DNA from 3 places in the Aliamphritea ceti genome. Region 1 is predicted to be linked to each of the others. Evidence: riboswitches for the same ligand, from Rfam matches in the RefSeq annotation. Region 1 holds a riboswitch; each other region holds the start of a gene.
The links. Region 1 has a riboswitch for cobalamin ahead of OCU49_RS13890 (SRPBCC family protein). Riboswitches for the same ligand answer to the same signal wherever they lie in the genome.

Region 2: linked by a shared signal. The riboswitch ahead of bluB (5,6-dimethylbenzimidazole synthase) and the one ahead of OCU49_RS13890 (SRPBCC family protein) in region 1 are both predicted to bind cobalamin.
Region 3: linked by a shared signal. The riboswitch ahead of OCU49_RS15310 (DUF4198 domain-containing protein) and the one ahead of OCU49_RS13890 (SRPBCC family protein) in region 1 are both predicted to bind cobalamin.

Annotation. Positions count from the first base shown of each region.
Region 1 covers NZ_AP025282.1:3,021,466-3,032,372, forward strand. Annotated here, with positions in the region: gene OCU49_RS13890 (SRPBCC family protein) at 1-1,025, opposite strand, end outside; cobalamin riboswitch at 1,177-1,321, opposite strand; gene OCU49_RS13895 (MATE family efflux transporter) at 1,516-2,904, opposite strand; gene OCU49_RS13900 (sensor histidine kinase) at 3,007-4,335, opposite strand; gene OCU49_RS13905 (response regulator) at 4,363-5,895, opposite strand; gene OCU49_RS13910 (flavin-containing monooxygenase) at 6,710-7,969, shown strand; gene OCU49_RS13915 (RidA family protein) at 8,049-8,468, shown strand; gene OCU49_RS13920 (DUF1028 domain-containing protein) at 8,576-9,247, shown strand; gene OCU49_RS13925 (helix-turn-helix domain-containing protein) at 9,395-10,180, shown strand; gene OCU49_RS13930 (cupin domain-containing protein) at 10,366-10,725, shown strand; gene OCU49_RS13935 (oxidoreductase) at 10,767-10,907, shown strand, end outside.
Region 2 covers NZ_AP025282.1:1,640,065-1,650,971, forward strand. Annotated here, with positions in the region: gene OCU49_RS07490 (vWA domain-containing protein) at 1-659, shown strand, start outside; gene OCU49_RS07495 (VWA domain-containing protein) at 649-2,622, shown strand; gene OCU49_RS07500 (BatD family protein) at 2,619-4,343, shown strand; cobalamin riboswitch at 4,548-4,748, shown strand; gene bluB (5,6-dimethylbenzimidazole synthase) at 4,793-5,548, shown strand; gene OCU49_RS07510 (sensor domain-containing diguanylate cyclase) at 5,614-6,717, opposite strand; gene OCU49_RS07515 (acyl-CoA dehydrogenase) at 6,934-8,121, shown strand; gene OCU49_RS07520 (CaiB/BaiF CoA transferase family protein) at 8,143-9,348, shown strand; gene OCU49_RS07525 (NAD-dependent succinate-semialdehyde dehydrogenase) at 9,539-10,907, shown strand, end outside.
Region 3 covers NZ_AP025282.1:3,322,561-3,333,467, forward strand. Annotated here, with positions in the region: gene cbiQ (cobalt ECF transporter T component CbiQ) at 1-293, opposite strand, end outside; gene OCU49_RS15300 (NikL family nickel/cobalt ECF transporter subunit) at 315-896, opposite strand; gene cbiM (cobalt transporter CbiM) at 889-1,509, opposite strand; gene OCU49_RS15310 (DUF4198 domain-containing protein) at 1,568-2,374, opposite strand; cobalamin riboswitch at 2,485-2,777, opposite strand; gene OCU49_RS15315 (methyl-accepting chemotaxis protein) at 2,905-4,761, opposite strand; gene queE (7-carboxy-7-deazaguanine synthase) at 5,075-5,716, shown strand; gene hisC (histidinol-phosphate transaminase) at 6,267-7,334, shown strand; gene OCU49_RS15330 (sensor domain-containing diguanylate cyclase) at 7,431-8,342, opposite strand; gene OCU49_RS15335 (DUF1127 domain-containing protein) at 8,499-8,771, opposite strand; gene OCU49_RS15340 (aminotransferase-like domain-containing protein) at 8,936-10,366, shown strand; gene rlmF (23S rRNA (adenine(1618)-N(6))-methyltransferase RlmF) at 10,387-10,907, opposite strand, start outside.

The sequences.
Region 1 (10,907 bases):
GTGGCTTCCCATACTTCAAGTAATTCCGCCGGGTTGTAATCAACGCCTTCTTCAGCGTCGGCACGTACCATCCAGTGCGTGGTTACCAACGTCTTTTGTGGGCCCAGTGGCAGCGTCCGGAAAGAAATAACATGATCGCCCAGGAAATGATTCCAGGTATTCGGGTAATGGAACAGCACCAGCGCACCAACATTCGGCAGGCTTTCATCACACAGAGGCTTGGCCACTGCATCAGCACCGCTCATGGTGTAGCTGGTGAAGTCTTTCAGCAGAGGCATGCGGGCAACGCGGAAGTCACCTTTATCAGAAATTTTGAAACGGCTCGGTAAGCCTGCAGCTTCGCAACGCTCCCAATGATCAGACACCATCTCAGGCACTTCTCCACTTGGGCTCACACCTGTTACTGCCGGATCTTCCGGATAGGTGATGATCAGCTCAGGATGATTACTCAGGCAGTGATAACATTCGCGGTTGTTCTCAAATACCAGCTTCCAGTTACCTTCTTCGATAATGGATGACTGAGTAGCAATCTTCAGATTATCCATGCTGTGCGGTGCCATATATGGCTCAACAACACTGCTGAAAGTTGCGAAGTCTTCAGGCTCTTCTGCCAGACAGATGAACATATAGCTCTGCACAGAATTTAACGCGATAGCCTGTAGCTGTGCTTCTTCTTCGCCCAGTGACTGACCATCCAGCTGATACTGGATAGTTGCACCGCTGTCGCCCAAAGTTTGCTGATTACCGCTTTCTTCATTACACAGCGGATAACCACTAACCGGACAACGGTTATAAAAGGCTTGCAGGGAATCACCCTGGTTGATGATGACGACATTGTGCTCACCAAGTGGGAGCGTCATGTAATCGCCGGTATTGGCTAATTCGAAATCATGGCCGACAAATATCCAGTCTTTGTACCAGATATTTTCCAGGTCCATCTGATAAAGCGCAGGGTCGTTATAAAATTTGCCTGCCAGACTAAAATTCTTTGGCTTATCGGCAAGCTCAGTAAGTACGTGTTGCATAGGGCGCCTACACTAAAAAAAACAATAGCATCTAGGCGGCGAACAGAATGAATCATGACGGCTTCTTTCGGCAAGGGGTAACCCTGCAGCTAAGCCACAATTCATTTTTTGTTGTCCACCGCAACCTTATTCACCAGGCTCCATGCCTGGTATCCAGTTTGTTACTTAGGTGGGATCGGGCTAGAAACGACTCTTTATCAGAAGACGTTCTCACCGTTACGGGGATAGCAACAGAGTTTCACTGTTTTCACCAACCCGCCGCTTTTGGCGGCGTGTCCTAAGTGGCGCCAGTATCGCAAAAAAAATATTCGGTCATTGCACAAAAACGACCATTCCAGACCCAAAACAGCCGCTTAAAGGGTCGTAAGTCGCATAACAACAGGGTTAGAGTCGCAATTGGGATCGGCGAAAAGAAGAAAATCACACAGCAGGAAGCACGAATAAACGAAAAGCCTCTTAATATTCGTGCCGGTAGAATCTATAACAGAGTTTAAGCGCCAGCCAGCCAGCCCTTAGTACGCACCATACGGTACAAACGGCGTGACTGAAATAATGCACTGAGCAACACACCGCACATAAAGCCAGCCCAAAATCCAAACACGCCGTATTGCTCTCCCCAGATATCCGTCAGGCCTAAGCTGTAACCAAGCGGAAACCCTATTACCCAGTACGCAGTGAGCTGAATCACCATCGGCATGCGGGTATCCTGAAATCCACGCAATACCTGAATACACCAGACTTGCAGTGCATCGAAAAAGAAAAATAACGGTGCGAACACCAACATAGCAGCAGATAACGCGATAACAGTGGCATCCCGTACAAACAATGCTGGTACCTTTTGATGCCAGAACATAATCAGCAAACCGGACACCAGGCTGAAGACTACAATCATTCCCAGGCCCGCACTCAACTGCTGACTAACACCAGCAGTATCCTGACGACCAATGCTTTGCGAAGCCCGAATGGCGGTCGCCTGACCAATACAGAGCCCTACCATCAGCACCAGTGCTGCCACCTGAATAGTAATCTGATGTGCACCCATAGAGCTGACGCCCAGCGGTGCAATCAGTAGAGCTGATATATTGAAGTAGCCCTCTTCTGCCAGCAGCATCAAACCTATTGGCAAACCCAGGCCAAGTATTGCTTTGATACGCGCTACATCAATACCCGGCCAGCGTTTATAAAAACGGTAAGCTTTCAACTTAGGATGCTTCACCGCATAAACACAGAGTGCAATCGTCCACACAGCATATAAGGATGCCGAAGTAATCGCACAGCCCACACCACCCATTCCTTCAAAAGGCCCGATACCAAATACAAACACGTAATCAAGTAACAAATTCAGAGGCAAAATACACAAACTGCTCAGTGCGATAAAGCGGGTCAGACTGTGGCTTTCAAGCAAGTTCATAATCACGATGAACACGCCTATTGCCGGAAACCCCAAACCAATAATTTTCAGGTAGCCTTGCGCAATAGCAGTTTCAGCCTCACCTGCTCCCAGAGCCGGAAGCCAGCCCGGAATAATCCAGCTCAGTGCTGTCATCATGAAACCAAGACTGACTGACAAAATCAGCCCCTGCTGAATCTCTCCAACAACATTGTCTTTATCGTCTGCCCCATGGAACCGCGCCATACGGGGCAATACTGCGCCCAGTACGCCCACCATAAACAACACCAGAATCAGCCAGATATTACCGCCCATCGCCAGGCCGGCGAGATCTTGTGCACTGTATTGTCCGGCAACGATAGTGTCGATCACCTCCATACCAACCATGGCGATATGCGCAACCGCCAGTGGTACAGCAAGGTTTAAAATAGCTTTCGCTTCGTTACCGGCAGAAGGAGAAGAGACTGAGGAATATTGATTCTGATGCATTTTCCATAACCACAAAAAAACCGGCACAGATACATTGCCCGGTGAATAAGAGCATCAGCATAACAGAAAAAGCTGAATAATCATTCAGCTTAAGTTTGAAGTTTATTGCTCAGTAAAAGAACTGAAGCGGTAGCAAAAACTTACTCCGGTATCTCCCGGCAGTAATTCAATCTGACCTTTCAGCGACTGTACAATCAGGTTAAACACAATAGACATACCGAGCCCCGTGCCACCTTTGTTACGGGCAGTGGTATAAAACGGCTCGAATATTTTTTCCCTGCTTTCGGTATCAAGACCTTTACCGTTATCTGAATAATCAATCTGTACGGTACCGTCATCATGACTAAATCCCGTGATCAGAATATGATTATTTATGTCTTCCGCATCAAAGCCATGCCGGGCACTGTTCTCTATCAGATTATTCAGAACCTGCGCATGTACACCGGGTAAGGTACGTACCTCAAGATCCGCAGGTATTTCCAGATGCAGACTGATACGTTTTTTATTGAGTACGGCTTTCAATGTAGAAATCACATCCGAATAATAATCACTCAGGTTGATGGTTTCTTCTTCCAGAACATGCTGATCCGCAGCTGTACGCTTAAAACTGTCTATCAGATTTTTAGCATGATTAAGATTAAACTCCTGCAACCGTAACGACTCCCGTGTAGAAGAACAGTAGCTATCCATGTCTTCAATCGTCAGTGCCTGCGCTTCAACCTGGCGCAGGAAATCGTTGAATTTCTTTGCCATAAAACTGTGCGCGGTGATGGCAATTCCCAGTGGAGTATTAACTTCATGGGCAACCCCTGTTACCAGTCGGCCTAATGCCGCCATTTTCTCTGACTCAACAAGTTGCTGCTGAGCATCCTGAAGATTATCCAAAGTAGACGACAATTCCTGCGTGCGCTTACGAACCTGTTCTTCAAGGGTTTCATTCAGGCCTTCCAGTGATGACTCAAACCTGGCACGTTCAAGCTCCGCCGCTATCCGCCCTGAAAACACTTGAAACAGACCAGATATTAACTCCTGCTGTTCAGTAATATCGTGCTCATATAAAGCAGCTATCAGCCCCATAATCCGGCCTTTTGAATCCCGAATAGCGGTACCGATATAGCCTTCTATATTAAGGTCCGCCAGAAACTCATCTTCCGGATAGGTTTGCGCAACACCGCTGGGAAAGCAGGCAACCTTCTGACACATAACGTCTGAGCATGGTGTATCTTTTAACGGATATGAAAAGGTGTCACTAAGTTCACCTTTTGCCACCCACACCACAAGCTCTGCATTTTCATATGCTTCATCTGCTTCAGCAATATAGGTGTAATCCGCTTTCAGCACTTTATTCAGTTTGAGGGTAATCTTCTGAAGAAAATCCGCGCCATAGGCATTCGACGCATCTTCAATGATCTCTTTAATGTAATCTTCCATTACCTACTGCTCCACAACTGTCAGGTATTAATCCGGATACAGATCGCGGGTAGCGACCATTTCACCGAAAGATTCAAAAAACAGATCCACCAGTTGCGGATCAAACTTAATCCCGCGGTTGGCTGCAATAAAACTGCGAATATCATCTAACAACCAGGCATCTTTATAGCAACGCTTCGCCCCCAGGGCATCAAACACATCTACCAGCGCCATAATTCTGGCCTCAATTGGAATTTGTTCGCCTTTTAAGCCCAGCGGATAACCACTGCCATCCCAGTTTTCATGATGATAGTGCGCAATTCTTGAGCCCAACTGAGCCACGGGTAAATGACTTTTTGCCAACATGTTGCCGCCAATTTCTGCGTGACTTTGCATCACAGCCCACTCAGCCGGATCAAGTTTACCGGGCTTGCCTAAAATATTGTCTGGAATGGCAATTTTGCCAATATCATGCAACGGAGCTGCAGTCTTAATTGCGGTACAAAAACTTTCTGGTAGCCCTAACTTCTGAGCCAGCAGTTCGCTGAGAATAGCCACCCGTTTTACATGTGATCCGGTTTCCTTACTGCGTGCTTCAACAGCTTCTCCCACTATATACATCAGCTCCCGCTGGTTATCTGCGAGCTGTTGTTTACGAATCAGGTTTTCCAGAATCAGCGCAACATTGGTGATATACAGTTCAGCCAGCCTGGCGTTGAAGTCCTCACCCTTATCGGCATATTGCACATAGAAAACGGAACTGGTGATTTCCGAGGTTTGAAAGTAAGCAACAAAGTAGTCACTGGTCTGAACATTTTGCCCCAGACGAAAAACAGCGTTGATCTGTTCTCTGACAGGGTTAGGTACAGTGCTAAGACACTGAGTCCGCTCACCTTCTCTGCCGGTGCAGGCAACAATGGTTTCCTGAGTTTCCCCCATGAAATCATCTTCATGGCGTACCATATAAAAGGAAGCACCCTGTAAATGCAGTAGTGAAAGCATATGATCCAGCGCTGCTGATGCAAAATCCTCAAGGTTCTGAAACTTAAGAATGGCGTTAGACGTGCTGATAAGATTACGAAACTCATGCAAGCTACGGAGAATTGTTTCAATATCCCGATAACTGCGAATACCTGAAATAACCGATGTAGTCATCTTCAGGGCGGTAAACTCAGTCTTGGTTTTATAATCGTTGATGTCGTACTTGCGAATAACTTCTTCTTCCGGTGCCATACCTGCCTGACCGGTTCGCAATATAATTCGGATAGACTGATTCTGCAGATGTTCGCGAATCCAGGACACCAGTTCCAGACCGGCGTTATCGCTCTCCATCACAACATCCACGAACGCCATCGCGAACTGAGTGCCATTTTGAAGCATCGTCCTGGCTTCGGTCGCGTCATAAGCAAAATGTAATTTTAAAGGACGGCCAAAAACTTCAATGCCAGAAAGGACCAGTTGAGTAACATCATGAATGGCCTGCTCATCGTCCACTACCAGTACATGCCAATGATCAATAGCAGTAGAATTGAGTATCTTATCCGGTTGTTGCTCTGACTGTTTAAACTGAAACAGTGTCATATTGTCATCGTTCCCCTGAATGCATAATGTCCGTCGTTGCGGACACGGCCTAACGCAAACTTGTAACGTCTTCCTGACACCAACATCCACCGGGCTATCTGATAACGCAGTTGCTTACTGCAAGCCCTTTTTCCAGACGGTCAGTTTTAACAAACGAAAGCTTAACAACTGCCGACAAACGCGAATGATGACGACACCTTTAACAGATGCCTCCTATAACTCCAGCTCACCTGATACAAGATTCAAACCTGATAGCTCACCAAATATAACCAGTGCTTGATATTCAAAAGCCTAACACCAAAATCATGATCTTGAAAAAACTCAGGTTCACTTTCACAGCAAAACCTTCGCTAAGTACACAGCTTAAACATAAACCCAACAATCACTCTTAAAAATCAAACTATTAAAATCAACAGCTTACTAAGACCCATTCTTTTCAAGCCTTGAATGTTACCTGTCAGTCAGTACTAAAACAGGGTTAACCATTTTAGTAACTAGGCTTTCATTACTGCAGATTCAAAGCATTTTGCAGCTCTTTTTTCCGGTAACAAGATCTCACTAAATCAGTTTTTTTAATCCATTCTAAAAGTTAAAAATATTTTAATAATGCAAGCAAAGCTCATAGTCTGAATGCACAACATGAGGGCTGTGTATGTTCTCTGCATCATCAGAATCCCGGTGTTTTTCTCCGGAACATCGAACACTGAGTAATGCCGCTTCACACACACCACTCTCGTTCCGCCCTGCTGTGCGGAACGAGAATTAGATTTTGGACCCTCGCAGATACACTGAATAACAACAACAGGACTCAGACATGACAGTTGAAAAAATAGATACGCTTGTTATAGGTGCCGGTCAGGCCGGCGTGGCCATGAGTGAACACCTTAGCAACCTCGACGTGCCACACCTGGTTCTGGAACGTGACCGTATTGCCGAAAAGTGGCGCTCTGCCCGCTGGGACTCTCTGGTTGCTAACGGTCCGGCCTGGCACGACCGCTTCCCGGGCCTGGAATTTGAAGATGTAGATCCGGATGCATTTGCCCCTAAAGAACGGGTTGCCGATTACTTCAACGACTATGCCAAAAAATTCAACGCGCCAATTCGTACCGGCATTGAAGTAAAGAATGTTGTTCGTAATGCAGATCAGCCAGGTTTTACAGTTGAAACATCTGAAGGCACCATCATTGCTAACCGTATCGTGTCAGCAACGGGTCCTTTCCAGCATCCTGTTATTCCACCGATTGCACCGAAAGATGACAACCTTCACCAGATTCACTCTGCTGCTTACAGAAACCCTGAGCAACTGCCTGAAGGCGCTGTACTGGTTGTTGGCGCAGGCTCATCCGGCGCTCAGATTGCTGACGAATTACAGCGTTCTGGTAAGAAGGTATTCCTGTCTGTTGGTCCTCATGACCGTCCACCACGTTCATACCGTAACCGTGACTTCTGCTGGTGGTTAGGCGTTCTGGGTGAATGGGATGCTGAAGCAATGAAGCCAGGTACCGAACACGTCACTATTGCTGTAAGTGGTGCGAATGGCGGCCAGACTGTCGACTTCCGTCGCCTGGCAAACGAAGGCATGACACTGGTAGGCCTGACTAAAGCATTTAATAACGGTTCCGTTACTTTCCAGACAGACCTGGTAAACAACCTCAACCGTGGTGATGAGAACTATCTGGAACTGCTGGATGCTGCCGACGCTTACATTGAGCGCAACGGTCTGGATCTGCCAGAAGAGCCTGAAGCCCGTACCCGCTTCCCGGATGCTGAATGTGTAACCAACCCGATTCTTGAGCTGAATCTGGCTGAAGCCGGCATTACTTCGATTATCTGGGCAACCGGTTTCGCCACTGATTACAGCTGGCTGAACGTTGATGCTTTCGATGATAAAGGCAAGCCAGCTCACCAGCGCGGTGTGTCTACTGAACCGGGCATCTACTTCGTTGGCCTGCCATGGTTGTCACGTCGCGGCTCTACCTTCATCTGGGGTGTGTGGCACGACGCTAAGCACATTGCCGACCACATCGCGACACAGCGTAAATACCTGTCTTACCGTGATGCTTCGCAGCGCTAAGTAACACCATAAATAGTTAAACCTCCATCAGGCCGGCTATATCTGGCCTGATGCAATTCAGAATTATTGGAGCAAGTTGATGCCGACTCATACCCGCATCCGTATGTTCAACACTAAAGAAACCTATCCGAACCAGAGTCTGGATAACGACCTTTGCCAGGCAGTACGTGCCGGCAACACCGTTTATGTCCGTGGACAGGTAGGTACAGATTTCGACGGCAACCTGGTTGGCCTGGGCGATCCCGCTGCCCAAACCGAACAGGCAATGAAAAACGTTAAGCAATTACTGGAAGAAGCCGGTTCAGATATGAGCCACGTTGTTAAAACAACGACTTATATTACCGACCCCCGCTTTCGTGAAGCGGTTTATAAAGAAACCGGTAAGTGGTTCAAAGGTGTATATCCAATCTCAACTGGCCTGGTTGTTCAGGCGCTGGCACAACCAGAATGGTTGATGGAAATCGATATCATCGCCGTCATTCCGGACGATGAAGCCTGATAGCTGCGCAGAACTTTTTGTAAGCATGCTTCAGCTCAATGAATTGAACCATAGCCCGCCTCCGAAATGACGCGGGCATTTTCACAACCGCAGAACAGGATAACAATATGACATTTTCAGTTGCAGGAATTTGTCCTGATACCGGCATGGTCGGCTGTGCAATCACCTCTTCGAGCATTTGTGTCACCAGCCGGTGTGCCTTTGCCCGTAGCGGTACAGGTGTAGCACTCACTCAGAACATTACCAACCCTGACCTGGGCCCAATGGCACTGGACTTACTTGCGGAAGGACACAATGCCGAAGCGGTCATGGAAAAACTTCAGCAAGCCGAGCCCCATGTGCAGTGGCGCCAACTGGGCGTGCTGGATAAAGACGGCAATGGCAGTACATTCAGCGGTTCCGAAGCACTGGGTATTTATGCCACCAGCGAAGGCACTAACTGTATTGCCATGGGCAATCTGTTAGCAAATACAGACGTGCCTAAAGCCATGGTTGAGCATTTCGAAAACAGTAGTGGTGACCTTGCAGACCGCCTGCTCGCAGCGCTTGAAGCAGGTCTGGCTGCCGGTGGAGAGCTGGGACCAGAGCATTCAGCAGGCTTACTGGTATACGGTGAGCCAAACTGGCCTATTGTCGACTTAAGAGTCGACTGGCACGTTTCACCTATCAGTGAATTACGTATGGTACTGAACAACTATCAGCCACAGATGGATGCATATATTACCCGCGCTAAAGATCCGGCAAACGCAGAATCATATGGTGTACCGGGCGACGAATAACGCCTCAGCATCCATTCCGGACCCGCCCGCCCATATCAGGCCCGCGGGTCTTTTACTTACACCGCTAAACGCAGGTAATCTATACTTCTTATTGCATGTAACACAGCCAGATAAGTAAGAATAACAACAAAAGATGACGTACTGCTTATGCCAAAGACTTCGCTTGCCAACCGTTATTTACAGGCTTGGAACAGCCATGATCCTGATCGGGTACTAAGTTTTTTTAACAAAGATGCAACCTATGTAGACTCTGGCCTGCTACAACAGGTACAAGGGCAGATGGTGGGTGACTATGTTGAGAAAATCATCCTTCTTTGCCCTGATGTCAGCTTTGAACTTCTTGACGGTGGAATTACCGGCAACGGCCGGGCCGCAATTCAGTGGCGTGCCACAGGTAAAGAACTTAATCGCCTCTGCCCACAAATCGACGCAGGCAGTATTGATACAATCTGCGGCTTGGACTATATCGTTCACGATCATGGCCAGTTACTTTCTACCCATGTCTACTTCGATCTGAGCCCTTTCCTGCAAACCACTCACGTATCAGCTATAGCTGCCAGAAAGCATTATCAAAAATCAGGGCTTTCTGAACAGGAGCTGCGCAGTTATCAACAGCAACTCAACCAGTTGATGCAGCACCAACAGCTATATCTTAATAATAACCTGACTCTCGCAGAGCTGGCCGATGAACTGAACCTTTCCAGTAATCACTTATCACAGGTCATTAACAGCCAGTTTGGTTTCAGTTATTACGAGCTGCTCAACCATTACCGTATCGAAAAAGCTAAACAGTTACTTCAGGAAACTGATCCACAGACCTCAACCCTGGACATCGCCTTCAACTCCGGTTTTGGTTCCGTTTCGGCTTTCTACCGCGCGTTCCAGCAGCATGTAAAAATGACGCCGGTGCAATACCGCAAGCGTTATTGTTAGTCCCATCTAAAAGCCCTCAAAACACCATCACTGATTACCACTGTTAATTTTTCCCAGTTTATACGCTGGGAAGTTTATTCCCTTCGCCTCTGTTTGAATGACAACAGATCAGCATTTCGATCTGCGGACACTATCTAAAAACATAAGGTCCGCTTCATTCACTGCAACAGACAAGCGAGCCAATCATGAGCAACGTTTTCAAACTTGATCCTAACGGTATTAACGGTCAGACACTGGAACCTTCCGATTATGTTACCGCGGAAAACCTGACATCCGGAACTGCCGTTGAAAGCGCCCAAACCTTTCTTATCAGTAACGATGAAAAGTTTTCCATCGGAGTATGGGAATGCAGCCCTTGTTGCGAAGAAATCGCAGCCTATCCCGGTGATGAATATTGTCGGGTAATGGAAGGCGCTGTTGAAATCACTGTCGATGGCAACACCGAGCGATATGAAGTTGGTGACAGCTTTGCCATTAAAAAAGGAACCCGTCTGACCTGGAATATGACCAGCCAGTTCAAAAAGTACTTCGTTCTGTACTGCTAAGCCTCACCTTGTCTCCAACATAACAATAACAGGAGAGCAAAATGTCCAGAGATCCTCGTTACGACATTCTCTTTGAGCCGGTCACTATCGGACCGGTCACTGCCAAAAACCGTTTCTATGCCGTGCCTCATGCCGCAGGTATGGGTGACTACTATCCGCAAGCATCTGCCGAATTCCGTGGT
Region 2 (10,907 bases), 1.4 Mb from region 1:
TGGATGGCTTTATTACCCGCCGCCCGCAAGACCGGTTGGGCCTGATTTTGTTTGGCAGTAATGCCTATATACAGGCGCCACTCACGTTCGATCACGCCACACTTGGACAATTCCTCAACGATTCTCAAATTGGCTTTGCCGGGCCTGAAACGGCAATCGGTGATGCAATCGCACTGGGCATTAAACGGCTGGCAGACCGGCCTCAGCAAAGCCGGGTAATGGTCTTACTGACCGACGGCGCAAATACCGCCGGTGCGATTGATCCTTTGGAAGCTGCCAGAGTTGCAGCCGAACAGGGCGTGAAGATTTATACCCTGGGTTTTGGTGCCGATGAAATGATAGTGCGCAGCTTTTTTGGCAACCGCAAGGTGAATCCTTCGGCTGACCTTGATGAGGCAACGCTGCAGCAGATTGCTGAGAGTACCGGCGGTCGTTATTTCCGGGCCCGTAATATTGAAGAATTAATCAAGATTTATTCTTTGCTGGATGAGCTGGAGCCCACCGAACATGACGCTCAGCAGGTTCGCCCGCAACAGGCGTTGTTTTTCTGGCCAGCTGGCCTGGCATTGTTGCTGAGTATGGGGTGGGCGATGGTGAATCTGTTATCCCGCCGTCGTCGCTCAAACACATCGAAAAGTGAGGTGAAGCATGCTGGCTGAATTTCACTTTATTCGCCCCTTATGGTTATTACTGTTACCGGTAATTCCTGCTCTGTTGTTTGGTTTATGGCAGATACAGTCTGCCCGGGTGAGCTGGCAGACACTGATTGCCCCTGGCTTGCGGGATTATCTGATAGACGGACAAAGTGGCCGTTTATCAACACGGGTATTTGTCGCGTTGGGAATTGGCTGGTTACTGGGTATATTGGCATTGGCGGGGCCTGCCTGGGAAAGGCTGCCTCAGCCGGTATATCAGACAGGCGATGCTATGGTCATCGTGATGGATTTATCCCCTTCGATGATGGCGCGGGACGTGGCGCCCAGCCGGCTGGAACGGATGCGCTATAAGCTTACCGATCTGATTAAAGCTCGTGATGAAGGTATGACTGCGCTGGTGGTATATGCCGGAGACTCTCATGTGCTGGCTCCCCTGAGTGATGACCAGCAAACTTTGCTGGCGCTGTTGCCGGGATTATCGCCGGCCATTATGCCCATTCAGGGCAGCCATACAGAAGAAGCAGTTGCTCTGGCGCTGGAGCTACTCAGGCAGGATAAACGCCAACAGGGCTCGTTGGTATTACTGACCGACGGTGTAACCGCTCAGGCAGCTAGCGCAATTGGTCAGCTGTTTAATGAGTTACCTGCGGGTACGGATTTTACATTGTCAGTCATGGGCATTGGGACGGCAGAAGGCGCGCCTATCCCGCTTGCTGAAGGGTTTGCAAAAGATGCAGCAGGTAAAATTGTGGTGGCGCGCTTAGATGCTGGAAGGCTGAGTAAACTGGCGACTGATACCGGTGGAATTTATACCCCGATGCGTCTTGATAACAGTGATATTGAAGGCCTGATTACTGCTGCTTCAGACTTTTTACCAACGGATACGGATGATTCACACACAAAGGCTCTGGAGCAAACTTTTGATCAGTGGCAGGAAGCTGGTAGCTGGTTAGTCCTGCTGATGTTGCCATTGGCTGCACTGGCGTTTCGGCGCGGCTGGTTGTTGACAGTACTTTTTGTGCTGGCGTTACCCGTAGCGCAGAGCCCTCCGGTATATGCCGCTGAAGTGGCAGAGGATAAAGTGGGAAGCCGTTGGCAAAGCTTGTGGCAGACGCAGGATCAGCAAGCCGCCGAGGCTTTAACCCAGGGGGATAATGCAACGGCAGCTGAGTTGTTTCAGCACCCGGACTGGCAGGCCACGGCCCGTTACCGTAATGGTGATTTTACCGCAGCTGCTGAACAGTTCGCTGCTGCAGGCGATGCAGAAGGACTGTACAACAGCGGTAATGCGCTGGCTAAAGCCGGTAAGCTGAATGAAGCGCTGGATGCATATAAGCAGGTTCTGGAACAGCAGCCACAGCACGAAGATGCTCAGGCGAATAAAGATCTGATTGAGGAACTGATTAAGCAGCAACAAAATCAGCAAAGTCAGAGCCAGCAGAGTGACAGTCAACAAGATCAGAGCCAGCAGGATAAAAGCCCGGAAGATCAGAATAAACAGGGCCAGAATCAGCAAGATCAGAACCAGCAAGGCCAGAATCAGCAAGATCAAAACCAACAAGGCCAGAATCAGCAAGATCAAAACCAGCAGGGCCAAAGTGAATCTGACAATAGCGAGTCAGAGCAAAGCCAGTCTGAGCAAAGCCAGCAGGATCAGGCAGAACAACTTCGCCAGCAGTTAGAGCAGCAACAACAGGAGGCGCTGGATAAACAGCAGGCCCAGGCTGAACAGCAGGCAGACTCAGCCGAAGAAGGCTCGCAGGATGAACAGCAAAGTGCTGCTCAACAGGTAACTCAGAGCCAGCCTGAACAGACTGACGAAGAAGCGGCTTTGCAAAAATGGCTGGGGCAGTTACCGGAAGACCCCACAGGGTTACTGCGTAACAAGTTTGATTACGAATATCAGAAGAAACGTCAGGCCTATCAGAATGGCGACTGGCAACCGGCGCAGGAGCAACGGTGGTGAGACAATATATAGTTCAGCTTTTAACCAGCATGTGTATGGTGCTGGTTACGAATAGCGTATTAGCAGCGAGTCTGGAAGCCAAGGTTGACCGTAACAGGATTGCACTCGGTGACAGCCTGACGCTTACAGTTGTGGCTGAAGGCTCGGTTGATGGCGAGCCAGACTTTGGCTTGCTTGAACCTTTTTTTGATGTAATTAATCGCGCAGTTGGCCGCAACACTTCAATTGTGAATGGCGATATTACCCGCACGGTTAAGTGGCGTCTGATCCTTAACCCCAGGCAAAAAGGCACGCTGGTCATCCCCGCGTTTGAGCTGGATGGTATTCGCAGTGAAGCCATTACCATTGAAGTAACTGAGCCACCACCGCTCACGGACTCTACAGATGATTTGCGGGTTGAACTGCATCTGGATAAGTCAGAAGTATTTGAAAATGAGCAGCTGATAGTCACCCGTCGACTGTTATACGGCATTGCTGTTGGTGGCCTGGAAATGCAACCGTTTGAGTTGCCTGATGCTCAGATAATAGAGCTGGGTGATAACCAGTATGAAACTACCCGGGACGGCCGGCGTTTCGGCGTTTACGAAGTGGCTTATGCGGTATTCCCACGTAAGGTCGGCGTATTAGATATTCTTGCTCAAAGTCTGGAGATTCAGGTTGGGCGACGTAATTTGTTGAATAACCGTAGTGCGCAAAAGGTACGTCTGGAGATGGGAGCTGAAACTGTTAAGGTCAAAGCCCGTCCGGCGGGCTTCACGCAGGCAGACTGGCTGGTAGCGAATAAGCTGGATCTTTCCGAAGGTTGGAGTCAGCTACCGGAGCAGATTCGTTTAGGAGAGTCCCTTACCCGAACCATTACTCTGGCAACTGTAGGTGCTGCGCCTGAGCAGTTACCAACCCTGGAACTGGCGGATATTACCGGGGTGAATATTTATTCTGAGCCGCTGCAAAATACCGAAGATAATACATCCCGCGGGGTGATCCACGCCCGGCAACGTAGCCTTGCCATAGTACCTGTTCAGGAAGGACAGATTGAAATACCTGAACTGGTCGTTAAGTGGTGGAACAGTACTGAAAACCGTGAAGAGCTGGCGCGATTACCTGCCCGCAGTATAGAAGTATTACCTGCGCTTGCGGGCAGCGCTTCGGCCACGCCGGCTGCGACTGTTCAACCAACTGCTCCGCTACAAAATAATGTGGCTCAGCAACAGAACGAAGTACAAATTGTTTATCAGCAGTCACCATTGGCTGCATGGTTAATTTGGGCAAACCTTGCCTGGGCATTGTTGCTGGTTGTATTGGCAATACTCTTGATTAAACAACGTCAGCAGATTCGACGTTTGTTAGCAGCTACTGCCACTGATTCAAAATCGGATCACAAACTCCGTGCAGCAATTAAAGATTCTTTTTCTACTGTGCAGCAAGCGCTTGCCGGGCAGGAATTGGTTGCAGTTCACCGGGCGGTAAAGCATTGGGGTGATGGCTGTTATCGTCAGGGACAATTGCCGGTTGGCGGTATTACCGGGCTTAAATCTGTTGCTGATGGTGAGCTAAAAGAACAGTTGAGATTATTAGAGCGGGTGTTGTTCGCTGCGTCGGAAACCCAGATGCCAGATCTGAATAAACTAGGCAGTGGTTTGACGCTGTTAAATAAACAGCTTTCAGCCCGACAGTCTGAGGCATCTTCTGACACTGGCCTGGCGTCATTCTATCCGGGTTAAGCAGGAGCATGCTGCTTTGTTAAGCCCGGATGATGTCATTGTCCGGGCTTGTTCATCTGCGGTTTTTTCCCTGCTATATGTTGATCCCTGTCTAAACTCTTAACGATTTCACTTGTTTGTTATCTGCAGTCTTTATATAAATGTTTTTTAGAATAGCTTTCTTTAATGGTTTAGCAGAGACATTCAGTTAGAGAAGTTTTACAACCAAAAAATCCACATACAGGTGCCGCTGATGCTTTAAATAGCGTCAGAGGAGAATCGGGAAACTGGTGAGAATCCAGTACGTGCCCAGCGCTGTAAAGGGGATTCTGTAAACAGGTTACGACCAGCCACTGAGTATTCTCGGGAAGGTGTTTACAGAAGTTGATCCTGAGTCAGAAGACCGGCCTGTAAGTATCAGAAAAGTGTTTGGACAGGCACTTACCGCCACCATATTAAGGGGAATACCTATGGGGCACTTACCAATCGATTTTCCGCATCAGGAAAATATCAGCTTTAACCCGGAAGAAATTCACGGCCTGTATAAAACCATTTTTAACCGTCGCGATGTGCGTGGACAATTCCGTCCCGACAGCATTCCCGACGATGTACTGAGCAGGGTTTTGTATGCGGCTCATCATGCGCCTTCGGTTGGCTTTATGCAGCCCTGGGATTTCATGGTGATTCGTGATGCCGGGGTACGTCAGCGTGTCAGAGGTTTGTTTGATCAGGCACATGATGAAGCCGCCGAAATGTTCACCGAAGACAAACAGGACACTTATAAATCTCTGAAACTCGAGGGTATTCTTGAGTCACCTTTGAATATCTGTATCACCTGTGACCGCAAGCGAACCGGACCGACGGTTATCGGGCGCACGCACATGAAGGTGATGGATCTCTATAGCAGTGTATGTGCCGTGCAAAACCTGTGGTTGGCAGCCCGGGCAGAAGGGCTTGGTGTCGGCTGGGTGAGTATTATGGAGCAGGAAAAACTCCAGCAAGTATTGGGTATTCCTCAGGATATAGTGCCTGTTGCATATCTGTGCATCGGCTATGTGGATCACTTTTATGACAGACCTGAACTGGAGTCAGCCGGATGGTTGCCTCGTCAACCGCTGCAGGATCTTATTCATTTTGATCAGTGGGAAAACCGTTGTTCAGAGGAACAGGATTCCCTGATGGGCGCGATAGCAGCACATGCGGGTTTTCCTTCTGAATGTGTCTGAAGGTTTGATGGCTAAAGAGACTGAATAGCAGAAGGTCAGAGAAGCGATGTTGAGTCTGTGTTCTGTCAGGCTACAGTCTGATCGGAAATGACACGGTTTCGACCCTGACGTTTAGCCGTTAACAGCGCTTTATCTGCCGCATCGAATAAGTCTTCCGGAGACTGTCCCCGGAATTCGGCAACACCGATACTGATGGTAAGCTTTTCACTGTCAAAGTCAGTGTTGGCGACAGTCTCCCGATATTCTTCAGCCAGTTTAGCGGCGCCCTGTAATTCGGTGCCTGGCAGTAGTACTACAAATTCTTCACCGCCATAGCGGGCACAGAAATCCTGACTACGTGCACGTTGTTGCAGCAAACTGGCAACCTGCGTCAGTACTGTGTCGCCAAAGCTATGGCCACAGTTATCGTTAAGTGTTTTGAAGTGATCAATATCAATTACCAGCAGGCTAAGCGCTGTGTTGTTCTTGTTTGCCAATAAGGTATTTCGGGTGAGGGCGGTATTGAACGCCCGGCGGTTATTCAGCCCGGTGAGTTCATCGGTAATGGTCAGGCGACGTAACTCATGGTTTGCGCCATCCAGCCGACGCTTAGACTCGCTCAGTTGTCGTTCCCGCATTTCCAGTACTTTAAGCGACTTGCGTAGCCGTAATAACTGCATAACCTGATTCCCCAGTGCAGTGAGGGCTTCAGTCTGCTGCTCCGACATACTTTGCGGTTGGGTATCTACCGCACACAAAGTGCCTAGTACCATACCGTCATCATCAATCAGTGGGACGCCGGCATAAAAGCGCACGAAAGGCGGATTGATGACCATACCTATATCTTTTACCCGTGGGTCTTTTTGTGTATCGGTAACGATAAAAGGCTCAGTGCCCATGACGGTTTGCGAGCAAATCGCAAAGCCGCGGGGGACTTCAACCGGGGCAATGTTATGTTTGGCTTTGTGCCATTTTCGTTCGGCATCGACGAAGGCTACCATGGCTTTATCTACACCGCAGACAAAGGCTGCCAGTTTGGCTATATCGTCGTAGGCCTGTTCAGGGAGAGAGTCGAGAATATCGTAATCTTCCAGTGCCAGCAGGCGCTGTGATTCGTTATCCGGAAGCGGGAAGGGGTATGTCATCGGCTTACCTGTACCTCTGAATGTATCCATCCAGTGGAACGTCATTCTATTTCTTTTGATTCTTTAGCCAGACTGTTGTGCTGGCAGATCTATATCAACGCATACATATGTAATATCTATGAAAATAGAACGTTAATACAGGGTTTACTGCTTTGTGCTACCCATAAAGGGTATGTACCCCTTCTGGCGGAGGGGAGTAGTATGAATTCTATCTCGTTTATTTTTCGGTTATCCGGACATCGATTTTCAAGGGCAATGAACATGAGTAAGTCTGTTAAAAAGCCGGCGTTTGACTGGCAGGATCCGTTATCTATTGAAGCGCAACTGAGCGAAGAAGAACGCATGGTACGCGACACTGCCAGAGAATATTGCCAGGAGCGATTGCTGCCGCGGGTAACCGAAGCAAACCGTCATGAAATTTTTCATACTGAAATCATGCCCGAACTGGGTGAACTGGGCTTACTGGGTGCAACTTTGCCGGAACAGTATGGCGGCGCTGAAGTGAATTATGTGTGTTACGGACTGGTTGCCCGGGAAGTTGAAAGAGTCGATAGCGGCTACCGCTCCGCGATGAGCGTGCAGTCATCACTGGTCATGCATCCTATTTATAGCTACGGCACCGAAGAGCAGCGTATGAAATACCTGCCAAAACTGGCCAGTGGTGAATGGATTGGCTGTTTTGGTCTGACTGAGCCGGATGTCGGTTCTGATCCGAATAATATGAAAACCCGTGCAGTAAAGGTTGATGGTGGTTATCAGCTGAAGGGCGCGAAAATGTGGATTACTAATTCACCGGTAGCGGATGTGTTTGTTGTCTGGGCGAAGCTGGATGGCGAAGTACGTGGTTTTATTCTTGAAAAAGGTATGCAAGGCCTGAGTGCGCCGAAGATCGAAGGTAAATTTTCTCTGCGGGCATCGGTGACCGGTGAAATCGTTATGGATGATGTTTTTGTACCTGAAGAGAATATGTTTCCGGATGTTAAAGGTCTGGCAGGTCCGTTTGGTTGTCTGAACAAAGCCCGTTTTGGCATTGCCTGGGGTGCGTTAGGCGCTGCTGAATTCTGCTGGCACAGTGCGTTGCAGTATACGCTTGACCGGATCCAGTTTGGTCGCCCACTGGCGGCTAACCAGCTGATTCAGAAGAAACTGGCAGACATGCAGACAGAAATTACTCTGGGTTTGCAGGCTTGTCTGCAAATGGGTCGTCTGATGGATCAGGATGCCTGCCCGGTTGAACTGATCTCTCTGTTAAAGCGGAATAACTGCGGTAAATCGCTGGATATCGCACGTATGTCGCGGGACATGCACGGTGGCAACGGTATCTCCGATGAGTTCGGTGTTATCCGTCATGTGATGAATCTGGAAGCGGTAAATACGTACGAAGGTACGCACGACGTTCACGCACTGATTCTTGGCCGGGCACAGACTGGCATTCAGGCATTCTTCTAAGTGTGACAGGAGGTTATTCCGATGGGCGCACTTTCACATATCCGGGTACTGGATCTTAGCCGTATTCTGGCGGGTCCCTGGGCGGGGCAGACACTGGCGGATTATGGTGCTGAAGTAATTAAAGTTGAGCGTCCTGAAAGTGGTGATGACACTCGTCGCTGGGGACCTCCTTTTGTAAAAGATGCTGAAGGTAACCCGGGTGATGCTGCCTATTATCACAGTGCTAACCGGGGCAAAAAATCAGTCGCCATTGATATCACCACAGAAGATGGCCAGGCGCTGGTACGCAAACTGGCCGCGGAAGTGGATGTGATTATCGAGAATTACAAAGTGGGTGGCTTGAGCAAATACGGCTTGGACTATGACAGTCTGAAAGCGGTTAACCCGCGACTGGTATATTGCTCGATTACCGGTTTTGGTCAGGACGGTCCTTACAAACATCGTGCCGGTTACGACTTCATGATTCAGGCAATGGGAGGCCTGATGAGCATCACCGGTGAGCCTGAAGGTCAGCCTGTGAAGGTTGGCGTAGCGCTGGCGGATGTTATGACCGGCTTATATGCAGTCACCGCTATTCAGGCTGCGTTATTGCACCGGGAACAGTCAGGTGAAGGTCAGCATATTGATATGTCCTTACTGGACGTTCAGGTGGCTGCTTTGGCGAATCAGGCAATGAATTTTCTGGTCGCAGAAGAGGCCCCGCCAAGGCTGGGGAATGCGCATCCGAATATAGTGCCTTACGAAGCCTTTGCGACAGCAGATGGCCATATCATTCTGGCGGTTGGTAATGACAAACAGTTCCGGGCGTTTTGTGAACTGGCTGGTGCAGCTGATCTTGCCGAGAATCCTGCGTTTGCCACTAACCCGCAGCGGGTAGCGAACCGTACCGATCTGATTCCGTTAATCAAACATCTGATGCAGCAACATAGCAGTGACTGGTGGCTAACTCAGTTGGAAGGTTGCGGCGTACCTTGCGGGCCGATTAATACACTGGATCAGGTATTTACTGATCCGCAGGTGCAACACCGCAAAATGCAGCTGAACTTACAACACCCGGAGATAGGTACTGTGCCTGGTGTGGCGAATCCGGTTAAGTTTTCCGGAACACCTGTTGAATATGGATCGGCATCACCTTTGCTGGGCGAGCACAGTAATGAAGTGCTGGAAGGGCTGGGGCTGGATGCTGCAGAGATCGTTAAGTTACGTCAGGACCGGGTTATCAGTTAACGCTGCTACCGGGTAATGAATATTAAAAACCGCCCGCTGGCGGTTTTTTTATACCCATAGATTTATGGCTATAGATTTAAAAATAGAGATTTATAAATACAGATTTATACATAGAAGCCTTTGCATGAGGCGCGGGATCACACTAGTGATGTGCACGTGCAAAGACCACACATAGAATTCAGGAGACAACATGTTGAATTTACAGGATGCGGATCTGTTCCGTCAGCAAGCATATATTAATGGTCAGTGGCTGGATGCGGATGAGGCGAAAATTAACACTGTGGTGAATCCGGCCAATGGTGAGCAGCTGGCAACTGTTCCTGATATGGGCGCTGCAGAAACTCAGCGGGCGATTGAGGCTGCAAATTGTGCCTTGCCTTTGTGGAAAGCAAAAACCGCTAAAGAGCGGGCCGTCATTCTGCGTAAGTGGTACGAACTGATTGTTGCTGCAAAGGATGATCTGGCATTACTAATGACTGCTGAACAGGGCAAGCCACTGGCAGAAACCGGTGGTGAGGTCATGTACGGCGCATCATTCATTGAGTGGTTTGCAGAAGAAGGTAAGCGTACTTACGGTGATGTTATTCCAACCCACGCAGCAGATAAGCGAATTCTGGTCACTAAAGAGCCGATTGGTGTGGTTGCTGCCATTACGCCCTGGAACTTCCCTAATGCCATGATAACCCGTAAGGCCGCACCTGCGCTGGCTGCCGGCTGTACTATGGTGCTGAAGCCAGCGGAAGATACGCCGTTATCTGCTCTGGCGCTGATGGTATTAGCAGAACGTGCCGGGATTCCTGCAGGAGTGCTGAACGTCGTGACAACTAAGCGCCCGGTTGAGGTAGGTAAAACACTGACTGATAGCCCTGTGATACGTAAGTTATCTTTTACCGGTTCAACGGCAGTGGGTAAGCAACTGATGCGTCAATGTGCTGATACTGTTAAGAAAATGTCGCTGGAACTGGGTGGTAATGCACCTCTGATCATCTTTGATGATGCCGATCTGGATAAGGCCGTACAGGGAGCAATTGCTTCTAAATTCCGTAATGCCGGTCAGACCTGTGTGTGTGCTAACCGTGTATTGGTACAGAGCGGAGTGTATGAAGAGTTTGCTGCACTATATGCGGTAGAAGTAGCAAAGCTGCAGACCGGTAACTGTCTGGAGGGTAATTTCCAGCAAGGGCCGATGATTAATGGTCAGGCGGTAGAGAAAGTCACCGGTATGCTTAATGATGCGGTGGAAAAAGGTGCCCGAGTTCTCTGTGGTGGTCAGCCCCATGCATTGGGCGGTAACTTCTTTGAGCCTACTGTGCTGGCAGATGTAACACCGCAAATGCGGGTAGCAAAAGAAGAAATTTTTGGCCCGATTGCACCGTTGTTCCGGTTTGAAACAGAAGCGGAAGCGATTCAGATGGCTAATGATACTGAGTATGGTCTGGCGGCGTACTTCTTCAGCCGTGATCTGGGCCGGGTATTCCGTGTATCGGAAGGTCTTGAATACGGCATGGTGGCAGTGAACGAAGGTATTCTTTCTACTGAGGTTGCGCCTTTCGGCGGGG
Region 3 (10,907 bases), 300 kb from region 1:
TTACCTGGCGTCGTAAACGGCAACATGATGACCAGGAATATCATGAACATATCCATAGCAATCACACGTCGCAGAGTGCGCTTAAAATTGAGTTTGGCCAGCGCCGCCACTACCAGTGCCAGGGCCAGCCCAAAAATAAGTACCGCAAAGTTATGCGACAGCACAACTGCGAAAGCAAACAGCACCGCCGCGGCAACTCTCGCCCGAGGATCGAGAATATCGATCACCGAGCTATGATGCTTCAGCTGCTGCCCTTTCCAGGACGTACCGCTATGTTCCAGATTTTGTGGCAAATCTGTCTCCTTGCCGTTTAATCAGACTGCCTGAGCAGCTTGCGCCTGCTTACGCTGACGCCACCACATTCCAATACCGCACAGTCCGAAGATGTAACCGATACCGCCAAGAACATCCTGTAAACCTGCTTTCTCCTGGAACGCACGTAACTCTTTACGCAGCGGTTTAACCTGTTTAGCAACGGCTTTCTCAATCATGCCCTGCATAGCAGCTTCGTCGTATTGCACAGCAGAACCTGTTGACGCCTTAGCGGCTGAAGCTGCTACAGCAGTATCACCACCGGCCAGAGATTCTGACAATTCTTCTGCAGGCAGCGTCATTTCCAAAACATGGCCACTTCCCATTTCCATCCGGAAGATATGATCAATCCGGGTGGTTGCTTCCATAGTAAAGAAGCCTTCATCATCGGTTTCTGTTTCCAGCAATACATTGCCAGCAGCATCTGTCACGATCACCTTAGTGCCGGCAGAGGCCATATCACCGTTTGAAAAACCCGCTTCACCTTCAATGGTGCTGCCAATCGCATATACACCACCCACAACATTGTGAGCACTGGCTGGCAAAGCAAACAGCATTGCCAGCAATACAAATAACTTACGCATTATCCCAATCCTCCGCGAGATGCAGAAATTCTGGTTTAACCTTACGAATCAGCAGCACAGCAGCGGCCGTTACAAAGCCTTCTACTAACATCACCGGAATATGTGCGATCAGCGTTGCTTTCGCAGCCAGCCAGAACGCTTCACCAGACAACGCCAGAGAGCCTGCTACCATCACGGTTGTGACTGCTACAGCCCCCGCACCTCCAATAGCTCCCCAAATAGCAGCTACTTTTGGAGAAGACGCGGCTATGCCATGTCGGCAAAGGAAGTACACCATGACCGCAGGCAAGGCGATGTTGACGGTATTGACCCCTAATACGAGGAAACCACCAAAGCCAAAGAAAACCGCCTGCAGAATCAACGCTACCAGCAATGCAGGGAACGCCGCCCAGCCCAGCGCCAAACCAATCAGACCGTTGAGGATCAAATGAACACTGGAAAAACCAATAGGCAAGTGAATATAAGAAGCAATAAAGAATGCGGCGGACAAAACACCTACCTGAGGCAGGTGCTCATAGTCCATTTTCTTCAGACCGTATGCTACACCGGCAATCGCAAGTAATGCTCCGCCGGCCAGAACCGGTTCGGAAAGCGCGCCATCTACTATATGCATAGCTGTTCCTGAAACTGTAAAACCGGTAGATCTTTAACAGAACTGCCGGCTTCAGTGATTATTTAATATCGTGAGCCTGAACCCAGATAACCGCGTCCTGAGACAACTCTTTACCTTTGTATTCAGTATCTGAACCTACTCCCAGAGCAGCAAAGCCCCAGTGGCCAGACTTTGGAATACCGAATGTAAAGGTACCGTTGGCATCCGCAAAAATCGTCATAGTGACAAATGCATCAGCTGGCGGTGTCATTTCTGCATGATCAGAGAAACGATTATTTTTCACATCCGGCTCGTAGTTCATGTATTCAACTTCGATTTCAGCGAAAGGAACTGGCTCGCCATTGCTTTTAACAACACCGGTAAAGGTACCGCCAGCATAAATAGCGTACGGTTTAGTCAAAGGCACGATCTCTGCTTTAAGACCCAGCTCTTCGTTCCAGTCAGTTGGCAAGCCGCCAACATTGATGATGTTCTTAGTAACCTGCTGAATGTAAATATCTTCTTCAGCTTCGTAGTAAGGCTCTGGGGTCATCACGAAAACATTATCGCCCAGTCCACGAAAGCGTACCTTTGCTTCGTACGCAGGGCCTGTATCTACAGCACTGGTCCACTCAATTGGTACCAGTTTATCCATCAGGTCAGTTTTTTTACCCTTACGGACAGAATAGAATTCTAAAGGCTCACCCATCTTCATCACGTGGCCGCTGGCAGCAGGATGAGTAAATGGCATCTTCAAGACCACCTCACCACCCTTTTCACGCAAAGAGTCATGGGCATAAACCAACTGAAAATGTGCCTGAGCCGTACCGGCTACCAGGGAAGAACCTAACACTAAAGCTGCAGATAACTGCTTGAAATTGAACACGTTTGAATTGCTCCGTCTGAATAAATAAACAGCCAGAGTTGGGAGGAATCAGCACAGCAGATGTGGGAAGAAACATCGCTAAGCCTCGGTGAAGCCCTCCGCAACACCTAGTTATAACAAGTTACCAAGTCGGTATCCGGACTCATCGACGGATTTTCATCCCCTGTTTCGCCTTCCCACTAATTTTGATTCACGGGAATCATTTGCTCGCGGTGGCCAATGAAACAGTTTTATCGATTTACCGTTGCGGGGGCAGTGTTGGGATTGCCAGAACTGGCGCTGCATAATTTGGCAATTACAACAGCAGCAACCGAAATCTAAACTCACCAACTTCCCGGGCAATGCATTTTTTAATGCTTTGCCCTGCGTGTTTGCACACGCAACTCAGTAACGAAAACGCACAATACCTGCACCGCTCAAAGATTGTCAATCAGCGCCGGATAAATGTCGCAATTTAATAAAATAAGGTCTTAAGAAGGGCAATAACAGCCGCCAAACGACGGCTGTTCAGAGTAAACAAAAAATCAATCTCAGGTTACAAACTGGCCGACTGCCAGCTTCAGCTGCTGGGCCTGAGCCGCCACCTCGTCACTGGCAACTACATTTAACTGCGTCTGGGCACTTGCATCATCAATAATCAGCCGGATTTTATCTACATTCTGATTAATCTCACCTGCCACAGTCGCTTGCTCTTCTGTAGCAGCTGCAACCTGAGCTGTCATATCCACAATGGTCGCGGCATCTGATGTAATCGCATCCAGCATATTAATACTCTCTCCCGCCCTTTCAGCACTCTGCTGACTGCGGCTAAGGCTCACCGCCATCAATTCGGTAGCTCTGCTAGTACGGACCTGCAATTGAGTAATCATACCTTCAATTTCACTGGCCGAAGCCTGAGTACGCTCCGCCAGCGACCTCACTTCATCAGCAACCACTGCAAACCCTCTGCCCTGCTCACCGGCTCTGGCCGCTTCGATAGAAGCATTTAAAGCCAACAAATTAGTTTGCTCTGCAATGGATTTAATGACCCCTAATACTGAACCAATTTCTTCGCTATCTTTTTTCAGCGTCTGCACCTCACTATCAGTCTCGCTAGCCTGCTCAGCAAGGCTCTGGATGCTGTCGATTAACTCATGATTACTGGCTTTACTTTGTTCGGCCTGACTCAGGGAGTTTTGTGCGGTTGAAGAGGTCTGTTCAGTATTGCCGGCAATTTCTGCCATAGCCGCTTCCATCTCGTGGACTGCACTGGCAATTTGCACAACTTCATCCTGTTCATTCTGTAAATCAGAGGCCGCCCGGTTAGCACTGCTGGCCAACTGTTCCGAAGACGACTGCAAATGCCCAATTGCTTTTACCACATCACCAATTAACGTCTGGAAGATAGCCATCATGGCATTAAAGTCGCTTCCCATTTTACCCAGCTCATCGCGATTGCCACCTTCATATCGCAATGTCATATCCTTGCTGGCACTGACTTTTTGCATACAGGTCGCCAACGCAGAAATTGGTAACAGAATACTGCGGGAAATGAGTGTAACCGCTACCCCTACGATAAGAGCTACAGCGATCATAATACCTACGGCTAAAAACTGTACCCGGGATACTTCAGCAGCAACATGCGCCTGCAGACCGACATTAATCTGATCAAGTGTGGTTTGAGTATCCTGAGCCTGCTGCTGCATAACCCCTCGCAAACCGGATTCGGCCGTTAGCCCTAATTCTTTACGGGCCTGAACAAGCGCAATAAACTGACGCTTATAATCATCCAGTAAGTCCACTGTCACTTTGCGCTGCGCCTGACTAAAATCCACTTGTCGCAAAACAGCAATTGCCTTATCAAAGTTGCCGGTAAATTTCGTCAGATATTTTTCATTTGAGCGGATAATAAAATCTTTCTCATTTCTGCGTAGCTGCAAAATTCGTACATAAAGCGCATCACTGTTAATCGCGACAACATTTTTTTCCGCTGCATGAACCGCTCCCCGCAAACCACCCCGCAAGCCTTCTTTTTCATTCAAACCAATAGTTTTTAACAGACCCGCAACTTTTACAAAGCTGTCACCATATTCACCAAAATGCTTTCCCAGTACTTGCAACGAACTTTGGGCATCTGCATCAAGCTGCGTCATCGCCTCGGACAAATGGCCGTTAAAACGTGATTTAGCCTCAATAAAACCCGTTTCTGAAGCGCCTTGCAATGTCGTCACGAACGCCAGCTCATGCTGCCCCATTGCCAGCTGATCCTGCTTCAGCTTCCCCACCAGAGATTCGCTTTCGCGAAGTTCATTTAATGTGCCCAGGGAATACATCAGCAAGCCAAATAGCGCCGCCACAGAAAACAGCACAATACCCAGCAGTAAAATAAGTTTGTTTTTGATGGTCATGCAACACTCCACATCAAGACATTTGGTCTCCTGACCGCCCTCACTGACAATCAGATCCAGACTTGATCTGGTGCGCTCAGAGACTCCTGCAAACATCAGTCACCAGCTTAATCACCAATCGGCCAGACAACGCCCTTGACCAAAATCCTTTACCAAGTTTTAGAAAACTAGCTGTCGCACGAAAATTCTCCAGTAAAGTTTGCCCAGTTTGGGGATTATCTATAGTCAAATGTCAGTTGCGTATACTGCAAAAACCATTGCACAAAAATCACTCCGGTGTAGACTTGCCCGCTGCAATTCAGAGAGGTTGGTTATGCGTTCCGTTTACAGTGTCAAAGAGATGTTTTACACCCTGCAGGGCGAAGGTGCTCAGGCGGGCCGGCCGGCGGTATTTTGTCGGTTCACCGGCTGCAACCTGTGGTCTGGCCGGGAACAGGATCGTGCGAAAGCGATCTGCGATTTCTGTGATACTGATTTCGTCGGCACTGACGGACAAAACGGTGATAAATTTCGCAGCCCTGAAGCACTGGCAAAAAGAGTTCGCAGCTTCTGGCCACTCAACAATGAAGGTACACCTTATGTTGTCTGCACCGGTGGCGAACCTTTATTACAGCTGGATGAAGCACTTATTGCTGCCTTTAAAGCAGAAGGTCTGGAAATTGCGCTGGAAACCAATGGAACATTACCTGTTCCGGATGGTGTGGACTGGATATGTGTCAGCCCAAAAGGCGTCTCTGAGATTGTGCAAACCACTGGCCATGAACTAAAACTGGTCTACCCACAAAGCCAGGCATTACCTGAACGCTTTGCCGACCTCAGGTTCGATAACTATTACTTACAACCACTGGATGATGCTTTGCAGACAGCCAACACTAAAGCAGCTGTTGAATACTGCATGGCGCACCCTAAGTGGAAACTCAGCCTGCAGACCCATAAATTTATCGGTATTGACTAAAATAAGCCGTCAGTTTCACCATATTTCAGATTTTTTTCAAAAAAATTGAAATTTTTTTCGTCTCTTCAGGTCTACTTTGCTGATAAAGAATACCGAGTATTTTCAAATTCTTGGCTAACACTTCTATAACCTGCATGAAGTATGATATGCAGGTTGTACATTTTTTTTGCGAAAAAATGCAAAAAAATTCAAATCGCACTGAACTTATTGCGCAACCCCTTCTCTAAATCTGTACATCAACGTTCGAGCAAGACCCCTTTTGTAGTAAAAGTAGTTTCTTCCCAGAGCTTCCCCTCTCTGGGAAGAAGCTACTCCCCTTTTCTTCTAAACGCTTTTTCTACCGTATTTCTAAGTCGCTTTTTGTAAACCAGTGCCTATCTTTTGAACCGCCTTAAAACACGCCCGTCGAATGCACCTTTAAAGCCTTAGTACTAATTTTTAAACCGCATATTTAAAGCCTCTGTAAGCAACTAACATTCTTTGCTATCCTAGCCGGCCTGTTTATTTGCGCTGTTTCAGGCGTAATCAACCTTCTGAATAGTGAATCAAGATGAGTAAGTACTGGAGCCCGGCAATTAATTCGCTCACCCCTTATGTCCCTGGTGAGCAGCCAAAGCAAAATGGTTTGATTAAACTCAACACCAATGAAAATCCGTATCCGCCATCACCTCATGCCATCGCTGCTCTGAATGATTACCCTAAAGAGCGCTTAAAGCTGTACTGTGATCCTGAAGCCACATTGCTTAAAAATGCACTGAAAGACTATTTCAGTCTGGATTATAAAAATGTCTTTGTCGGTAATGGTTCAGATGAAGTACTGGCTCTGGCATTCATGGCGTTCTTCCGTCAGGAGCACCCTATCCTTCTGCCAGAAACCACATACAGTTTTTACGATGTTTACTGCAACCTGTATGACATTGCATATACTCAGCTGCCATTAGATACATCTTTCAACATTGATCTGAGCACATATCAGCAGCCAAATGGCGGTATTATTTTTGCCAACCCGAATGCACCTACTGGCCGGGTATTACCTCTGGAACAGATTGAAGCATTGCTTAAGGTAAATACCGAGTCTCTGGTAATAGTTGACGAAGCCTATATCGATTTCGGCGGTGAATCAGCGGTTGAGCTGGTGCGAAAATATGACAACGTTCTGGTTATTCAAACCTTTTCAAAGTCTCGCAGCATGGCTGGTTTACGTGTTGGCTATGCGCTGGGCCATGAGAACCTGATCGAAGGCCTTGAGCGGGTTAAGAACTCGTTTAACTCTTACCCTCTGGATAGCCTTGCTATTGCCGGCGCCGTTGCCTCTATTGAAGACGAAGACTACTTTAAGGCAACAACACAGAAGATTATCAGTAGCCGCGAATGGACTACCGAGCAACTGACTGAACTGGGTTTCAATGTTATTCCTTCAGCCAGCAACTTTGTGTTCGCCAGCCACCAGCGAATTGCCGGTGCTGACCTGATGACGTATCTGCGCAGCAAAAACTTACTGGTAAGACACTTTAAAAAGCCAGGCATTGATAACTACTTGCGAATTTCTATCGGTACCGACGAAGAAATGACTGCTCTGATAAGTGCACTGAAAGAGTACCCGGGCATTACCGGCTAACAACTTTTCAGCATACAAAATCTTATATACAGAATCTTGTATAAAAAAAGGCGCTACCAAGCGCCTTTTTTGTATCTACAGTTTTGTCCTGCGATTCTATCGGGGCTCTAAATCCCCAATAATACTGTCACCCAGCGCCTTAGCTTCACGCAAATAACTGTCTGCTCTGGCATACATAACCTCAGCATTGTCGTCATCATCGTTCAGCGTGGCGACACCAACACTCAAAGTAAAAGGCACATTGGATACTTCAGTATCCTGCGCCAGACCTGCAGCCATCTTCTTCACCCGGTCAGCTGCCAGAACTCCTTGTGCCTCGTTCGTTTCAGGTAACAGAATTGCAAAATCATCCTCACCTACACGAGCCAGAAAGTCCGCGGTTCGCTTCATCTGATTCAGAGACACCGCCATCGCTTTAAGAATGTCGTCACCGGCATCCCAGCCATATTTGTCATTGATATCCTGCAGATTATCAACACTGATAATCATCAGGCTACAAATCCAGTCATAACGCTGAGCCTGCGCCATAGACTGCGCCAGAACCGGCATCAGTGCCTGCTTATTATACATTCCGGTTAGCAAATCACGGTGCACCCGCGAACGCTCACGTTCGGATTTCTTCCGCTGGGAAATATCTTCAATCCTGCATACAACACTGGGCTCATCACCCGCTGAAGGGGCTAAACGCGCCTCAACCCAGCATGCTGTAGTCATTCCCTGATCTCTCAGATAAGGAATATGCGCAGGATCCAGCAAGATCTCTTTGGTAAGAACCTTGTTATGACTGAGTGACTGATCAATCATGCCCTGCAGGGATTCTGTAATGACGTCCGGAAAAATATCAGAAAGGTGCTTACCCAACAACGCATCATCACCGCCCCAGGGCAGTGATGAGTTACTGTGAGAAGAAAAAATAATGGCTCCGGCCTGACTCAGCACCAGAACATCCTCAGAGAGTACATTCAATAGCGCATCTATACGTGACTGAAGAACATTCGATTTGTGCATTTAATCGCCTCATATCCCTGAACACTGTAAATAAGACCTTACATTCACTTGCTAGGTTGGTGCAACCGCTTACACAATCAGAGCCGGGTTATGTAACAGACGACATCCCATTTTGGGTTTTAGAATTCATATAGTTACCGGACGCCTGAATTTTTCTCACTCTGATCTAGCATTCTCTCTGCTAACCCGACAGCTTTTCCAGCAGGGCTTACCTGCTTCTGCCAGCGCATCCGCCCGACTAACACCTATATCTTTCAGGGCATCATCATCCAACCTCTCTAGCTGAAGACGGCTGCGATAATTAAAAATGCACGCCGCAGAAGCCCCTCGCGTCAGTATTAACAACCGACCAATTCTTTCGCAGATGGATGCCAATAGCTGTCCGTTCAGGCCGGCTCGCCCCTTAAACTCTTTCGCTAACTGAGTCATAACAATCTCCTTTTTCAAAACTGAATACAGCTTAAGGAAATCTCTGATACCATTACAGATTCAAATACAAAAAACAAAAACCGGTACAGATTAAAACAAGCTGATCTGTACCGGTAACCCAGCACACAACTGTCATGCCGCTTTAACTGTACCGGAGGGATGCAATGAAACTGTACGAGCAACTCGCAGAAAATCTGCAACAGCGAATTGATCAGGGATACTATCCCGACGGTACTAAACTACCTTCGATCCGCGCCACCAGTCAGGAGCATGGCGTCAGCATTTCTACCGTTCAGGAAGCCTACGCCTTGCTGGTCGAAAACGGCAAAGCAGTAGCCAGACCTAAATCCGGTTACTTCGTCACTGAACAGCTCAGCCCACCACCACTGCCTCAAACCAGCCAGCCAACCGCCAAACCTTTAGGTCTGCCTGAATGGCATAATTTATTGCATATCATGGATGACTACGGCGAAGAAAATGTCTTTCAGTTAAGCATCGCAGTGCCAGACTGTGACGCCCCCAGCCTGAACCCTCTGCTTAAACTCACTGCTGAACTAAGCAGGACCACCACCAGACGGCTGTTTAATTATGATCACGTAAGAGGAGCGGCAGAACTGCGCAGGCAAATTGCCAGGATGATGATTGATTCCGGCTGCAGCGTGACACCTGAAGACATTATTGTCACCAGTGGATGCCAGGAAGCACTAGCCAGCAGCCTGCGGGCAATCACCGAACCCGGCGACATAGTCATCGTCGATTCACCTAATTTCTTTGGCTCACTACAGGCCATAGAAATGAGCGGTGTAAAAGCACTGGAAATTCCCACTCACCCGGAAACCGGCATCAGCCTGGACGCACTGGCCAAAGCACTGGAACAATGGCCCGTGAAGGCCTGCCTGCTAACACCCACGAATAACAATCCGCTGGGATACAGTATGCCGGACGAAGACAAACCCAGACTGCTGGAGTTACTAGCCGAATATGACATCCCGTTAATTGAAGACGATATCTACGGCGACCTGAGTTACAAACTGCCCCGCCCCCGTAGCATTAAATCTTATGACACTGAAGGCAGAGTCATTCTCTGCTCATCGTTTTCCAAAACGCTGGCGGCAGGATTACGCATCGGCTGGGTGTGCCCCGGCCGTTACTTCGACAAAGTCATGATGATGAAATACGTATCCAGCATGAGTACGGCAACTCTCAATCAACTGGCGGTCGCAGAATTTGTTGCACAGGGCTATTACGAGAAACACTTAAGGAAGATGCGGCAAAACTACCAGCGCGACAGAGATACAGTCATTGCACTGTTAAGCCGCCATATGCCGCAAAGCACCCGCATCAGTTATCCGCAGGGCGGCTATCTTTTGTGGGTAGAATTGCCGGAAGCCATTGATGCTGTTGAACTCAACCGAAGAGCCGGCCAACAGGGCATCAATGTCGCACCGGGACCGCTCTTTTCGGCAACCAACAAATACAAAAATTTTATGCGGATAAACTGCCGCAACAGCCAGGACTCAAGAATGGACCCAGCCATTAAAGCCCTTGGCGAAATTGCCAACGACTTGCTCATCGAAAGCTTACGGCCCGCCTGATGACTTATTAACAGAGCGTATTAGCGCCAGCTTTCAGACCAGGCTAATTGCTGCTCAGTATCCATATACGTCCAGGCAATAATGTGACTGCTCTTCTGCCCTTGCGCCATTTCAATCACTTTTACTTCAGCTACTTTTGCCTGCTTTAACTGCTGCTGCAGTCGAGGCAGGTTTTCCTGCTTCGAAACCAGACTGGTAAACCATAAACATTGTTCAGCAAAATCTCTGCTTTCCTTGATCATCCTGCCAATGAACTCAGCTTCCCCGCCTTTACACCAAAGCTCATTATTCTGGCCACCAAAATTCAGCTTCATGGTTTTAGAAACTTCAGTTTTAGCGACAGCAGCTTTAGCACCACGAGGGGCCTTTTTCGGTTGGGACAAGTTAGTTACTTTACGCTGCGCGGCTGCATTCGCTTCTTCGGCAGAGGCATGAAATGGCGGATTACACATAGTGAAATCAAACACTTCATCTGTACCTATCAGACCACTGAAGGTTTTCGTTTTTTTGGGTTGCAAACGATACTCAATCATACCCTTCA